4 regions of the Paracoccus sp. NFXS7 genome follow, and region 1 is predicted to be linked to each of the others. Evidence: riboswitches for the same ligand, from Rfam matches in the RefSeq annotation. Region 1 holds a riboswitch; each other region holds the start of a gene.
The links. A riboswitch is a leader RNA that binds a small molecule or an ion and turns the genes downstream of it on or off. The one in region 1 is predicted to bind cobalamin.
Positions count from the first base shown of each region.

Region 2: linked by a shared signal. The riboswitch ahead of LZ686_RS04615 (ABC transporter substrate-binding protein) and the one ahead of LZ686_RS10015 (TonB-dependent receptor plug domain-containing protein) in region 1 are both predicted to bind cobalamin.
Region 3: linked by a shared signal. The riboswitch ahead of LZ686_RS05640 (energy-coupling factor ABC transporter permease) and the one ahead of LZ686_RS10015 (TonB-dependent receptor plug domain-containing protein) in region 1 are both predicted to bind cobalamin.
Region 4: linked by a shared signal. The riboswitch ahead of LZ686_RS05580 (DUF1636 family protein) and the one ahead of LZ686_RS10015 (TonB-dependent receptor plug domain-containing protein) in region 1 are both predicted to bind cobalamin.

Region 1 is NZ_JAKEKV010000005.1:10,784-14,569, forward strand. Features, by position in the region: gene LZ686_RS10015 (TonB-dependent receptor plug domain-containing protein) at 1-1,589, opposite strand, end outside; cobalamin riboswitch at 1,723-1,909, opposite strand; gene bhcR (HTH-type transcriptional regulator BhcR) at 1,972-2,793, opposite strand; gene bhcA (L-aspartate--glyoxylate aminotransferase BhcA) at 2,991-3,786, shown strand, end outside.
Region 2 is NZ_JAKEKV010000001.1:937,118-940,903, forward strand. Features, by position in the region: gene LZ686_RS04610 (FecCD family ABC transporter permease) at 1-828, opposite strand, end outside; gene LZ686_RS04615 (ABC transporter substrate-binding protein) at 825-1,832, opposite strand; cobalamin riboswitch at 1,971-2,187, opposite strand; gene LZ686_RS04620 (hypothetical protein) at 2,420-2,674, opposite strand; gene LZ686_RS04625 (TRAP transporter large permease) at 2,800-3,786, opposite strand, start outside.
Region 3 is NZ_JAKEKV010000002.1:193,720-197,505, reverse strand. Features, by position in the region: gene LZ686_RS05650 (GAF domain-containing protein) at 1-134, shown strand, start outside; gene cobF (precorrin-6A synthase (deacetylating)) at 150-890, opposite strand; gene LZ686_RS05640 (energy-coupling factor ABC transporter permease) at 887-1,552, opposite strand; cobalamin riboswitch at 1,584-1,798, opposite strand; gene LZ686_RS05635 (cobyrinic acid a,c-diamide synthase CobB) at 1,820-3,157, opposite strand; gene cobM (precorrin-4 C(11)-methyltransferase) at 3,154-3,786, opposite strand, start outside.
Region 4 is NZ_JAKEKV010000002.1:182,029-185,814, forward strand. Features, by position in the region: gene otsB (trehalose-phosphatase) at 1-449, opposite strand, end outside; gene cobO (cob(I)yrinic acid a,c-diamide adenosyltransferase) at 551-1,180, opposite strand; cobalamin riboswitch at 1,221-1,446, shown strand; gene LZ686_RS05580 (DUF1636 family protein) at 1,542-1,952, shown strand; gene cobW (cobalamin biosynthesis protein CobW) at 1,955-2,998, shown strand; gene cobN (cobaltochelatase subunit CobN) at 2,998-3,786, shown strand, end outside.

The sequences.
Region 1 (3,786 bases):
TTGACGCTGCCATCGGGATTTTCCGCGTCCAGATAGGTATAGCTGGCCCCCAGGGTCAGACTGTCGGTCGCCAGAATGCGGGCCGCGACCTCGACCCCTTGGCGGGGGCTTTCGCCGGACTGGTTGCGATAGGAATAGAACGCCACGCCATCCTCGATGCCGACCAGATAGTCGGTGATCTCGTCCTCCAGCGTCTCGTTGAAATAGGTGACGTCGATGGTCCCGCGACCGTCCGGCAGCTGCGCCTCGACCCCCAGATCAAAGCCGCTGTTCTTTTCCGGGCGCAGGTCGGGATTGCCCTGATAGACGGTGCCGAAGAAGTCGGCATCGGCATACAGCTCAAAATAGGACGGGTTTACCAGCCCCGTCCCGGCGGATGCGTGCAGGCGGAACGGACGGTCGGGCATCTGCCAGGACAGGCCCAGGTTCCAGCTGGTGAAATCGGCAAAGACGCGGTTCGCGTCGTGGCGCAGCCCGGCCTGGACATCCAGTCCGCTGGCCAGCATCGCGCGGTATTCCAGCGCGACCGACGACATCTCCCGGGACTGCCCCGGCGCGGTCGAGTTGCTGTCGCGCTGATGTTCCGCCAGGAGGTTCAGCAGCTGCGAGGCATCGGCGGCCGACCCGTCCAACCCCAGGCTGGCGCGGTATTTCAGCTTTTCGGTCTGGCCGCGCCGGAACGGGCTGTTGTCCTGGCTCTGCCGGGTGATGCTGTGCTGATAGTCCAGGCGCTGGACCAGGCGGCCGTCCAACGCGGTATATTCCGCCCAGACCCCGCCCTGAAACTCGTCGCGGCGGCCGAACAGGTCGGCATCGACCAGATAGCTTTCGGCATCGGTCGCGGCAAAGTTCTCGGCGTCGAAGCCGTAATCCTCGGTGGACTGGCGCAGCGCCACCCCAAGGCGCAGGTCGTCCGTGGCCAGGACGTCGCCGGACAGGACGGCGGTCTTGCGGTTGATCCCGTCCTTGCCGCCGCCATCGCCCGACTGGTCATAGCCCAGATCGTCGCGCGCCGACAGCGACAGCCGCAGCCCGCCCCGCTCCCCACGACGGCTGACTTGGACCGAGGCCGCCCCGCCGTTCCCGGCCTCGACCGAGCCGCCATAGGACAGGCCCTGGGGCGCGTCGCGCGTGATGATGTTGATCACCCCCGCCGACGCGTTCGATCCATAGAACACCGATTGCGGCCCGCGCAGCACCTCGATCCGGTCGATGTCGGTGGTCTCCAGCCCGGTCAGCACGTATTCGTCCTCGCCCCCCGCCGCCTCGATGCCGTCGATCAGGATCAGGGTGTGGTTCGCCTCGGCGCCACGGATGCGGACCTGCGCGATGCTGGCGCCGCTGCCGCTGACCGATACGCCGGGCAGCGCGCGCAGGGCGTCCTGGACGGTTACGATGCCACGATCCTCTATCTCGGTCGCGGTCAGGACGGTGTGGGCGCGGGCATAGCCGTCCTGGGCCACGGGCGTGATGCCGGCGGTCAGCACGATCTCGTCCAGCAGGATGGGTTCCCCCGGTGCCGCACCTTGCGCGGCGGCGGTCACGGGAAGGGCGACAAGCGTCGCCAGAAGACAGATCGGACGGCGCATCGGCACGGACCTTTCAAGGCAGGCACGGCCTGCGGCAAACAGAAATGTCCGGCACACGGACCCGGTGGGTCGCGGCAGGACGGTGACTGTCACCACTGCGGATCAGCCGCTTTCCTGGCACGCCCCGCGCCGGAAATGGGTGAGTGCTGCGGCAGGTCTCCTGGCTTGCGGGTCGATGCCTTGGCCGGCCTTCCCGGATCGCTCCAGTGGCATGATCGGCCATCACTCTCCGCTTACAGTTGCGGGGGCAGCCCCGGATTGTCACCGGTGTTCCCTTTTGATCCGGCATGCAGGCCGGAACCGTAGCGGCGCCCTTGTGGCGCAGAGGCCCCGGAGCTGTCAACGGGATTCGCCCACCCGTTCCACGCCCGGCAAAAGGCGGTCACCGCCCGCCCCGGCCCGATCCCAGATCGGCCGAAATCCGTTCCGCCGCGGTGGCGACCATGCCGCCGATGCGGTCGACGGCGGCATCGGTCATGCGGTTCGTGGGGCCCGACACCGACACCCCGGCCACCGCCTCGCCATAGCTGTTGACGATGGAGGCCGCGACACAGCGCATTCCCAGGGTGCGCTCCTCGTCGTCAAAGGCAAAGCCGCGATGGCGGATCAGGGCGATGTCTGCCTGCAGCGCGTCCGCGTCGGCGATGGTCTTGTCTGTGAACCGGGTGAAGGTCGCGTCGCGCAGGAACATCGCCAGCCGCGTCTGGTCGAACGCCGCCAGCAGCGCCTTGCCGATCCCCGATGCGTGCAGCGGAGACCGGGTGCCGGGCGGGAAAAACGCGCGGATCGTCTGATGCGTCTCGACCTGGCTGACAAACAGCACGTCGCCGTCGCGTTCGATGCCCAGGTTGGCCGTCTCTCCGGTCAGGGCCATCAGGTCGCGCATCACCGCACGGCTGCGTTCGACGATGTTGGTGCGGCGCAGGAAGGCCGAACCAAGGCGGAACGCCTCGGGGCCGATGAACCACTCCTGCCGGTCGGGATTGTTCTCGACATAGCGACGGTGTTCCAGGGTGGCCAGGACGCGGTGCATGGTGGCGGGGGACTGGTCCAGATGCGTGGACAGCCCGGTCAGGGTGATCCCCTCATGCGCGGCCAGGGCCTCCAGCACGTCCAGCCCGCGGTCCAGGGCCTGGATGCTGGCGGCGGGCTGATCGGCCTTGCCGCCTCTTGGCCGTCCCCGCTTGCGCACCGGCTGCTGCATCGGAATCACGCCCCTTCCGTCTGTAACACCACAGAAAAATAATTTCATGAAAGCCGTTTTTCGGCAATGAAAAAATCAAGCGCCCATGATTTCGCTGCGAAACCTGCATTAAACCAGATTTCCGAAAAACGATTTCAAAAAAATTTACCGGTTTGCGGACCCGTGCTACACCTTGTCGCATCAAGGAGGAGCCGACCGTGAGCACCCAGAACCCGATCTTCATTCCCGGCCCGACGAACATCCCCGAGGTGCTTCGCAAGGCCGTCGACATGCCCACAATTGACCATCGCAGCCCGATGTTTGGAAAGATCCTGCATCCCGCGCTGGAGGGGGTCAAAAAGGTCCTGAAATCGACGCAGGCGCAGGTCTTCGTGTTCCCCTCTACCGGCACCGGCGGGTGGGAGACGGCGATCACCAACACGCTGTCGGCGGGCGACGCGGTTCTGGCCACGCGCAACGGCATGTTCAGCCACCGCTGGATCGACATGTGCCAGCGGCACGGCCTTGACGTCCAGATCGTGGACCAGTCCTGGGGCGAAGGTATCCCCACCGACCGGTTCGAGGAGATCCTGACCGCCGACACGGCCCATCGCATCAAGGCGGTCCTGGCCACGCATAACGAAACCGCCACCGGCGTCCGGTCGGACATCGCCGCGGTCCGCCGCGCGCTGGACCGGGCGGGGCATCCCGCGATGCTGTTCGTGGACGGGGTCAGCTCCATCGCCTGCTATGACTTCCGGATGGACGAATGGGGCGTCGATGTCGCTGTCACCGGGTCGCAGAAGGGCTTCATGCTGCCCCCCGGCCTGGCGATCGTCGGCTTTTCGCCCAAGGCGATGGCCGCGGTCGAGGGCGCGGGCCTGCCGCGCACCTTCTTCGACATCCGCGACATGGCGCGGGGCTATGCCGCGAACGGCTTTCCCTATACGCCGCCCGTCGGGCTGCTGAACGGGCTGAAGGTCGCCACCGACATGCTGCTGGACGAGGGGCTGG
Region 2 (3,786 bases), on a different contig from region 1:
GATCGCACCGGTGACCGACACCATGACCGCCGTGGCCATGGCGGTCGCCAGGATCAGCACGGCCTGGACGCGCCGGACCGGCACGCCCAGGGACGCCGCCGATTCCGTGCCGAAGGCAAAGGCGTCCAGCGCGCGGATATGCCATGCGGCCGCGCCAAGGACGGTCACAACGGCGGCCAGCGACAGGCCGACATCGTTCCACCGGACGCCCGACAGGTTGCCCAACAGCCAGAACATGATGCCGCGCGCCTGTTCCGCGCTGGCCGACCGCGCGATGATGAAGCTGGTCAGGGCGTTGAACAGCTGCGACCCGGCGATGCCTGCCAGCACGATCTGCGCGGCACCCCGCGCCCCCGGACCGCCGCCCGACAGGCGCGCCAACCCCACCACCAACGCAAAGGCCGCGATCGCGCCCAGCAGCGCGCCCGCCGACATCGGCACGAACCCCGCGCCGATCCCCGCCACCGCGACCGTCACGGCCCCCGTAGACGCCCCGGCCGAGATGCCCAGCAGATAGGGGTCGGCCAGTGCGTTGCGCAACAGCGTCTGCAGGACCAGCCCCGAGATCGCCAGCCCCGCTCCGCAGGCCCCCGCCACCAGCGCGCGCGGCAGGCGGTAAGCCCAGACGATACCCTGATCGATCGGGTCCAGCGGATAGCCCGCACCCAGCATCTGGTTGGCCAGCGCCTGCCAGACGGTCGAGAGCGGGATCGGCGTTTCCCCCAGGGCGGTGCCGGCCAGGGGGGCCGCCACGATCAGCAGCGACACCCACAGCCAGACCGGGGCCAAGGGGCGGCGGACGGTCGGCACCCCGACATCGGCGGTCATTCGGACAGCCCGTCCATGCCCGCCGCCAAGGCCTCCAGCCCGTCGATCATGCGGATGCCGGGATGCAGCGCCTCGGCGTCCAGGATGACGATGCGATCCCGGCGCACGGCGGTCATCCGGCGCGTGACCGGGTCCGTTTTCAGAAAGCGCAGCTTTGCCTCGACATCGTCGGCGGGAAAGCGGCGGCGGTCCATGCGCGCAATCACCAGCACCGAGGGGTCGGCACGGGCGATCGTCTCCCACCCCACGGCGGGCCATTCCTCGTCCGAGGTCACGACGTTGCGTAGGCCAAGGCGGTCCATCATCCAGGCCGGGACGCCCATCCCGCCCGCCATGTAGGGGTCCAGCGCCAGATCGGCCGAGGAGAACCAGACCGCCGCGGACGCATCCGGCAGGTCCATCGCCCGCGCGCGCTCCACGACCGCCGCCTCTCGGGCCTGCAGGTCGGCGATCAGCGCCCGGCCCGCGTCCTGCGCGTCCATGACCCGCGCGATCTGGTCGATGCCGTCCCACAGGGTCGCGATGTCGAAGGGCGCAAGGCGGGTGCCGTCGGCGCCCACGCTGTTGTCCTTGCCCTGGCAGTCCGTGGGCATGACATAGGCCGGAATGCCCAGATCGGCGAACTGTCGGCGCGTGCCGACCGCCCCTTGGTCCCCGATCATCCAGGCGAACATCGTCGGCACGAAGCCGGGCCGCCGGTTCACCACCGATTCAAAGCTGGGCGTATCGTCGCTGATGCGGTCCACCGTGGCGTCATCCTCCGCAAAGGCGGGCAGCACCGGGGTGAACCACAGCGCGGTCCCGGCCATCCGGTCCGCCTGGCCCAGCGCATACAGGATCTCGGTCGTGGACTGGCCGATCGACACGACGTTGTCGGGACGCGCGGGGATGGTCACTTGGTACCCGCAATTGTCGATCACCAGCGGATAGTCGGTCGGCGCGGCAAGGGCCGCCTGGCCCAGGCCCAGCGCCACCGCGGTCGTCAGGAAGATTCTTGTCGTCATGGTCGTCCTTCATGAAACGAAGGACGGGGCTGAAAAAGGCGCAGAGGCGTCACCGGGGTCCCACCCACCTTCGCGGTCGCGTCGGACGAAGGCCGTGGATCGGCGCATGCGGTCTTTCTCCGGGGCACCCCGCCCGGGTTGGTTCAGGTCATGATGGCAGGTCTCCTGACTTGCGGATCGCGGCCTTCCCCGCCTTCCCGGCGCAGGGGGCGCCAGTGGCATCATGGGGTCGGCTACCGCTTACAGTTGCGGGGGCAGTCGCGGATTCGGCGCCTGATGGCTACACCTCACCACGTTCCCTTTTCACCCTGCCGGGGCCTTGGCCGGCACGGGAACCATCACGGACGGAAATGCCGCCGGGTGGGGACAAAGTCAACCGCCGCGGCAAGCAGCCCGCAGCCGACCCGGCCGCCACGGCCGACGCACTGCGACACCCGCGGCTTATGCCAGCCTGATCCCGGCGACCGGTGCGCCGCAGGTCGAACGCGCTGGCGCCCTGCGGGGGAAGGAGTTGGTCGCAGTCCTTCCTGCCAGGCATGGATGGGGGGTCGGATGCAGGGCGATCCGGCGCCTGACACCGGAGGGCTTCAAACCTTGCCGGGCCTCTTTCGCCACAGGTGGCGAAGGTCCAGCCGGGGATAGTCCCGCTCGATCTGGCTGCCCCAGAACAGGCCTGCGATCGGGGCGTCGGGATGGTCGGGGTCAAGACCATAGTCGATCTGGGCGATGCGTTCGGCCGGCATGTGAAGGGTGTATCGCAGGAACAGGAACTGCTCCAGCCAGGCGTCATGGTCCTTGTTCGTGAACAGGTCCGGGCGGGGGACGGGTTCGGGGTCGTGCATGGTGGGTCAGCCTTGGGTGACGGATCCCGATTGTCCGTCAATCCGCCTGCCGGTGCAACATTCCCGTCCCCGAACGAAAAGGGGGCACGCCGCATCCGGCATGCCCCCCGATCCACGGCAGGCGATCAGTAGATCGCCAGGGCCGGGAACAGGATCAGCAGGCCCACCGCCAGGATCTGCAACCCTATGAAGGGCAGCAGGGCGCGGAAGATCTCTCCCAGCGAGATGTCCGGCGGGGTCACCGACTTCAGGTAGAAGGCGGCGGGCCCGAAGGGCGGCGACAGGAAGCTGACCTGCATGTTCATCGCGAACAGCACGCCGAACCAGACGGGGTCGTATCCCAGGCTGACGATGATCGGCACGAAGATCGGCATGGTCAGCAGCGCGATGCCGACCCAGTCCAGGAACATGCCCAGCACGAACAGGATCGCCATCATGAACAGGATGATGATCGTCGGGTTGTCGCTGATGCCGGTGATCAGTTCCGACACGAAGTTGATGCCGCCCATCAGGTTGAAGACGCCCACCAGGGCGGATGCGCCGATGCCGATCCAGACGATCATGCCGACCGTCTGCAGCGTCTGCATTGCCGCGCCGCGCAGAAGGCCCCAGGTGAATTCGCCGCGGATCACGGTCGAGATCAGCACGCCCGCCACGCCCACGGCGCTGGCCTCGGTCACGGATGCGATGCCGCCATAGATGGAGCCCAGCACCATAATCACGACCAGGATCGGCAGGAACAGGCCCTTGAGCAGGCGCAGCTTTTCGTCCCGCGGGACGCGGGCGGTGACGGCCGGGGGCACGTCGCCCGGCGTCAGCCAGGCACGGATCAGCACATAGGCCACATAGAGCAGTGCCAGCATGAAGCCCGGCACGAAGGCGGCCGTGAACAGGTCGCCGATCGAGACGTTCGCGGTCAGGCCATAGATGATCAGCACGATCGAGGGCGGCACCATGGTCCCCAGGCTGCCGCCCGCGCAGACAACCCCGATGGCCAGCTTGCGGTCATAGCCCTGGGCCAGCATCTGGGGCAGCGCGATCAGGCCCAGCAGCACGACCTCTCCGCCGATGATGCCGGACATGGCGGCCAGGATGACGGCCACGAAGATCGT
Region 3 (3,786 bases), on a different contig from region 1:
ACCATCGCTGGCGCATCCGTCTGCCTGACGGTCAGGTCAAGTGGCTGGAGGGGCATGGGCTTCCCGCATCCGGTCGGAACGGCGGGCTGACATGGGACTGCACGATCAACGACGCGACCCGCCTGACATCCTGACGTCCCGCGCGCCGGTCACGCTGCATCGTCGCGGGCCAGCAGATAGCAATCCATGATCCAGCCATGCGCGGCCCGGGCGGCGGCGCGTGCCGCCTCGATCCGCGGTCCGGCCTCGGTCAAGGGGCCCGCCTCCAGCAGTTGTTCGGGCATGCCCAGATAGGCGCCCCACCAGATCTGCAGGCCCTTCGGGGGCAGCGTCGCAAAGGCGCAGGTGCCGTCCAGCATCACCACGACCCGGTCGGCGTCGCCGGGAAAGCCCGCGTCGCGCAGCCGCCGCCCGGTGGTGATCCGCACCTCGGATCCCAGGGCGTTCAGCGGAATGGCATGGGCAGCGCACAGGGCCTGGATCGCGGTGATTCCCGGGATCACCCGTGCGCGCCAGTCCAGACGCGCGGCAATGCGCAGGCTGCTGTCATAGAGCGACGGGTCGCCCCAGACCAGCATCGCCACCGTCCCGCCCTGCGGCAGCGCCGCCGCGACGGCCGCCGCCCAAGCTTGCGCGATGGCATCATGCCATTGGTCGACGGCCTCCAGATAGGGCAGGTTTGCATCGCGCACCGGCAGGTCGATCTGGGCCACGGCGCCGCCGGGGCGGTGGCGGTCCAGCATCGCGCGGCGCAGATGGGCCAGATCCTCCTTCCCGGCGCCCTTGCGGGGGATCAGGACCAGATCGGCCTCCTGCAGGGCGCGGACGCCCTGCAGGGTCAGGTGGTCGGGATGGCCCGTGCCGGCCCCGATCAGCACCAGATCGATCATGCGTAGAGCCGGGGCGTCACCAGCCCGCTGCCGCGCAGGCCGCGCGCCGCCTTGGCGCCCGCCAGCGCGGCCAGATCGACCAGCGGCTCGACCACGATGACCAGCAGATAGGCCGCGCCGAAGGACAGGACCCCCGCCGTCGCACCGGCGCCCTGACCATAGAACGCCCAGAACGCGACCCAGGCCACGATGCCCCCCTGATAGGCCGCCGACAACGCCAGCGCCTGACCATAGCGCAGGTCCACATAGGCGGTGTCCGGCGCAATCACCCGCCGCGCCACCGCCTGCAGCGCGAATAGCGGCACCAGCAGTGTGGTCACGTTCATCCCGTATTGCGGCAGATCGAACGGCGCGAAGAACAGTCCCTGGATCAGCAGGCCCAGGGCCAGCCCGATCGCCGCCGGCGCCGCGCCCAGGATCAGGAACAGCGTCGATCCCAGGATCAGGTGCACCTCGGACACGCCCACGGGCGCGGTGGGCAGGACCTGGAAGAACACGAAGGTCGCGGCCGTCGCCAGCGCCCCGCGCGCCGCCAGCGACGCCCCGCCCTGCGCGCGCAGGGCCTGGGCCGCCAGCCTCAGCGCGTAAAGCCCGGCCGTGGCGGCCGTGGCATAGCCCAGTATCAGCTTGGCGCCGGTGACGACGCCCTCTTCGATGTGCATGTCATCCTCCTGTGGCCGTCCACCCGACGGCATGGGGTTGCCTGACATGGCCGGTTTCCTGGCTTGCGGGTCCGGGCGCGGCGTCGGCCTTCCCGGATCGCTCCAGTGGCATGGGTGACGCGCGCTCTCCGCATACAGTCGCGGGGGCGGCCGGGGCTTCGGGTGCCGCGATTGGGTCCACCCTTCCCCGTTCCCGATGAAGCCCGGCGTTTCACGCCTGACGGGCACCATTCAGACGGTCAGATAGACGGGATCGCAGGGCCTGCGTCAAGTCGCGGCCGGGGCGATCAGGTGAAAGAACGTGCCGGTCACATGCCCGCCCCCGGACATCGTCCGGTGGCTGCCGGTTTCCTCCACCGCGGCGCCGGTCGCGTCGGTCACGCGCGCCAGGGGTGCATCGGGCTGGGACAGGATCGAGGCATAGTGGAATTCATGCCCCCGCAGCGCCGTGCGACCCAGTCCCGGCAGGGCGGTCAGCGGATCGGCGCGGCGGTACCCCAGATGCATCCGGCGTTTGGCATAGCTGGTCTCCAACCCCAGAAGCCCCAACATCTGGTGTCGCTTTCCAGCAGCGTCCACCAGACCTGCCCCAAGCGCCATGTATCCCCCGCATTCCCCATGCACCGGCCGCGTTCCCGCAAAGCGGTGCATGGCCGTGCGGAACCCGTCGCAGGCGGCCAGCCGGGGCGCGTGCAACTCCGGGTATCCGCCTGGCAGCCAGCAGCAGTCGGCGCTGTCATCTGGCCCCTCATCCGCCAGCGGAGAGAAGGGCAGGATCGTGGCCCCCGCCCGCCGCCACGCCTCCAGCACATGCGGATAGACGAAGCTGAAGGCCGCGTCGCGGGCCAGCGCGATCCGCCCGCCGGGGGGCGTCAGCGGTCGGGGCGCAGGCGCCTCGGGCAGGGCGCGATGCGCGGCGGCTGCGATGATCGCCTCCAGATCGCAATGCGCCGCGATGAAATCGCCCGCATGGTCCAGGATGGCCTGCAGGCCCGCCGTCTCCTCGGCCTGGATCAGGCCCAGATGGCGTTCGGGAAGGGTGATGGTGCCCTGACGCGGCAGGCTGCCCAGCACGCGGATGCCCGCCTCATCCATCCCCTCGCGGATCAGCCGGTCATGGCGCGGCGAGGCCACGCGGTTCAGCACCACCCCCGCGAAGGGCAGGTCGGGGCGCAGCGTGGCAAAGCCCCGCGCCGTGGCCGCCGCCGACTGTGCCTGCCCGCTGACATCCAGGATCAGCACCACCGGCCAGCCCATCATGTGGGCGATCTCGGCGCTGGAGCCGATGCCGGTTTCCCCCTTCGTCGCGACCCCGTCGAACAGGCCCATCGACCCCTCGGCCAAGACCAGATCGGCGTTCGCCTGGCCGGTCGCATGAGCGATCAGGCGCCCCGGCTCCATCGCCCAGGCATCCAGGTTGAAGCTGGCCCGCCCCGAGGCCGCGAAGTGGAACCCCGGATCGATGTAGTCGGGCCCCGACTTGAAGGGCTGCACCACCAGCCCGCGCCTGCGCAGCGCGGTCAGCAGGCCCAGCATCAGCATCGTCTTGCCGGTCCCCGATGCGGGGGCCGAGATCATCAGGCCCGGCGTCAGGGGGCGCGTCATTCAGGAAACCTCGGCGCGTTGCCCACGGGGCGATAGCGGCGGTCGTAATCGGCGGCGTAAAGACGGCTGTCTTCGAACCCCTCGCCCGCCAGCGCGGGCCCGACCAGGATCAGCGCGGTCCGGTCGATGCCCTGCGCGTGCACGGTGGCCAGCGTCGCGCGGATCACCCGCTGGTCCGGCCAGCTGGCCCGCCAGACCACCGCCACCGGGCAATTAGGGCCGTAATGCGGGGTCAGATCGGCCACCACCCGATCCAGCGCGTGGATCGACAGGTGGATCGCCAGCGTCGCCCCGGTCGCGGCGAAGGCCGCCAGCGTCTCGCCCTCGGGCATGGTCGAGGCGCGCCCCGGCGTGCGGGTCAGCACCACCGACTGCGCCAGACCGGGCAGGGTCAGCTCCGCCTGCAGTGCGGCGGCGGCGGCGGCAAAGCTGGGCACGCCCGGCGTCACGTCGAAGGGGATGTCTAGCGCCCGCAACCGGCGGATCTGTTCGCCCATCGCGGACCAGACCGACAGATCGCCCGAATGCAGCCGCGCGACATCCTGGCCCGCGACGTGCGCCGCCTGCATCTCGGTCATGATCTCATCAAGCGACAGCGGCGCGGTGTTCACGATGCGTGCGCCGGGCGG
Region 4 (3,786 bases), on a different contig from region 1:
GGGTTCCGGTCGGCCAGATCCTGCATCACCTCCTCGACAAAGGCGCGCAGATCGGGGGCGTCCCGATAATGCAGTGCGACGCCATGGGGCTTTTCCTCGACCAACAGGGCGGGATGGGGCGCGGCGGCGGCATAGGCCGCGGCATGAAGGGGGCCCGCGTCGAAATCGACCCGGTGCAGGGTCTGGATGCGGCCGGGGCGCAGCGACAGTTCGGCGCCGTGGCTGCCCGCCACGATGCCCTCGAACCCATCCATATGTCCGCGCAGGTCGGCCACGTCGCGCCCCGAGATCAGCGCCACCGCACCCCCCTGCCGCCGGTACAGCGCCGCCAGCCGGTCGCGCAGCGCCTGCGTGACAACGACCGCATCGGGCCGGGGGGCGATGTCGACCAGGCAACCATCGAAATCGAGAAACAGCGCGGCGTCGGGGGCAAGCGGGGGTGGGGTCACGTCAGGCGGGCTCCGGCGATTGGGATATACCAAAGGGAACCCGTGACTCCCCCCGAGGGTTCACCGCCGCGTGAGGTTTTTTGACCGCCGACCGGCGCGCGTCAGTATTCGACCCCGGCCTGCGCCTTGATCCCAGACCGGAACGGATGCTTGATCTGGGTCATCTCGGTCACCAGATCAGCGGCCTCGATCAGCGCGTCGGGGGCGCCGCGCCCGGTCAGCACCACATGGGTCATGGCGGGCTTTTCCGCCTGCAGAAAGGCCACCACATCGGCCGCGTCCAGATAACCATAGCGCAGCGCGATGTTGATCTCGTCCAGCAGGACCATGCGGATGGCCGGGTCACGGATCAGGTCCTGCGCGCGCGCCCATCCGGCCTGCGCCATGGCGATGTCGCGGGACTTGTCCTGCGTCTCCCAGGTAAAGCCCTCGCCCATGGCGTGGAACTGGCAGATGTCGGTGAAATGCGTGGTCAGCAGCGTGCGTTCGCCCGTGTCCCACGCGCCCTTGATGAACTGCACAACGGCGCAGGGCATCCCGTGCGCGATGGAGCGCATGATCATGCCGAACCCCGATGACGACTTGCCCTTGCCCGGCCCGGTATGGACGATGATCAGGCCCTTTTCGCCGGTCTTGGTCTCCATCATGCGGTCGCGGGCGGCCTTTTTCTTGGCCATCTTGGCGGCGTGGCGGTCCTGATCCTCGGCGGAAATCGGGTCGGTCTGCGTCATCGGGTCGCTCCTTGCGGTTGACAAACGGCGGGTGCGGGGGTTTGGGTGAGGGCGTGTTGGTTCCTGTCTATGACAGGCGAAGAGGGAATGCGACAAGGCCCCGGGTCATCAGACCCGCGACCCCAAGCGCAGCCGCCCCCGCGACCGTGACCGGAGAGGTCGCCCGATCCACTGGCCCCGATTGGGGCTGGGAAGGTGGGACGACCGTCGGGGCATCCGCCCCTGGATCCGCAAGCCGGGAGACCTGCCAGCACCTGACGATGACGGGCGAACGGGGTGTTTCGCGACCGGCAGGTGATGGCCGGATGCCCCGTGCCGCCTCCTCTCGGACGCCCCTTGCCGCAACAAGGAAGGGGCCGCGATGCGCGCCGTTCTGCATGTCTGCACCACCTGTCGCGGCACCGTGCCCGACCCGGTTCCCAATGCCGCAGGGACCGATGCCGCAAGGACGGATGCCCTTGGCCTGGACACGCCGCGCCTTGGCGCTCGGCTGCACGACCTGCTGTCCCGCACCGCCCCCGACGGCGTCGAGATCCGCCCCGTCGAATGCCTTTCCGCCTGTTCGCAGGGCTGTTCCGTCGCGCTGTCCGCGCCGGGCAAGTGGTCCTATGTCTATGGCCGCCTGACGCTGGACGACGCCGCCGACATCCTGTCGGGCGCGCGCGCCTATGCCGGAACCGCCGACGGCATCGTGCCGTGGCGCGAACGCCCCGCCGTCTTCCGCAAACAGAGCCTTGCCCGCATCCCCCCGCATACCCTGTCGCAGGAGTGACCATGATCGACCTTATCAAGACCCCCGTCACCGTGATCACCGGCTTTCTGGGGTCGGGCAAGACGACCCTGGTGCGCCATCTGATGGCCAACCCCCAGGGGCTGCGCCTTGCGGTGATCGTGAACGAATTCGGCACGATGGGCGTGGATGGAGAGATCCTGAAGGGTTGCGCCGACGCCTCCTGCCCGGCCGAGAATATCGTCGAGCTGTCGAACGGCTGCATCTGCTGCACCGTCGCCGACGACTTCATCCCCACGCTGGAGGCGCTGATGGCGCTTCCCGCCCGCCCGGACCACATCCTGATCGAGACGTCCGGGCTGGCGCTGCCGAAACCGTTGCTCAAGGCCTTCGACTGGCCCGCCATCCGCTCGCGCATCACCGTGGACGGCGTGATCGCCTTGGCCGATGCCGAGGCCGTGGCAGCAGGTCGCTTCGCCCCCGACGTGGCGGCGGTGGACGCGCAGCGCGCCGCCGACCCCGGCCTGGACCACGAGACGCCCCTGTCCGAGGTCTTCGAGGATCAGATCGCCTGCGCCGACGTGATCCTGCTGACCAAGGCCGATCTGGCCGGACCGGAGGGCGTCGCCGCCGCCCGCGCCGCGATCGAGGCCGAGCTGCCCCGCCCCCTGCCCATTCTGACCGTGACCGAGGGCGCGGTCGATCCGCGCCTGATCCTGGGCCTGGGCAAGGCCGCCGAGGACGACCTGGACGCCCGCCCCAGCCATCACGACGGCGCCGAAGACCACGAGCATGAGGATTTCGACACCGTCGTCATCGACCTGCCCGAGATTACCGACCCGGCCGATCTGGCCGCCCGCATCGCCCGTCTGGCCGCCGAGCAGAACGTGCTGCGCGTCAAGGGCCATGTCGCCGTCGCGGGCAAGCCCATGCGCCTTCTGGTGCAGGCCGTGGGCTCGCGGGTGCGCCATCAGTACGACCGCCCGTGGGGCCAGACCCCGCGCCGGTCGCGCCTTGTGGTGATCGCGGAGCATGACGACGTGAACCCCGACGCGATCCGCGCCGTGCTGGAGGGTGTCCCCGCCTGATGCATGTCATCTTCCGCGAACAGGTCGGGCTTGAAAAGTCTGACGCCCCCTATGATCCCGGTCAGACCCCCGGCGATCTGGTGGTCCTGTCCTTTTCGGACAGCGACCTGGGGGCCTTTGCGGAAGGCTGGCGGCGCGCGGCGGGGGGGCTTCCGCCCACGCGGCTGTGCAACCTGGTGGCACTGCGGCACCCGGTCTCGGTCGACACCTATGTCGAGAACACCCTGTCGGGCGCGCGCGGCATCCTGATCCGGTTGATCGGTGGCGAGGCTTACTGGCCCTATGGCCTGGCGTCGGTGCAGGACCTGGCGCGCAGGCGCGGCATCGCGCTGGCCGTGCTGCCAGCGGACGGCCGCGACGATCTACGGCTGGAGGAGATCTCGACCGTTCCCCCCTCGGTCCTGCGCGTGCTGCGGCGGCATTGCGACCAAGGCGGCGCGGTCGCGGCGCAGGCGGCGCTGGCGCAGATGGCCATCGCATCGGGCCTGCAGGCCGCGCCCGTGCCGGGGGTCAAGACCCTGCCCGCGATGGGGTTCTACGATCCCAACCGGGGGGTGGTCGCCGATCCGGGCCCTATTGCGGCGCTGGTCACCTTCTATCGCAGCTGGCTGGCGGCGGCGGATGTGGCGCCCATCGACGCACTGATCCGGGCGTTGCGGGCGCGGGGCATCGCGGCGATGGGCGTCTTTGCCCCGTCGCTCAAGGCGCCGGGCCTGGGCGACTGGCTGGCCGGTGCCCTGCCGGGCGGGCTCGCGCTGGTCGTGAACGCGACCGGGTTTTCCGGGGGG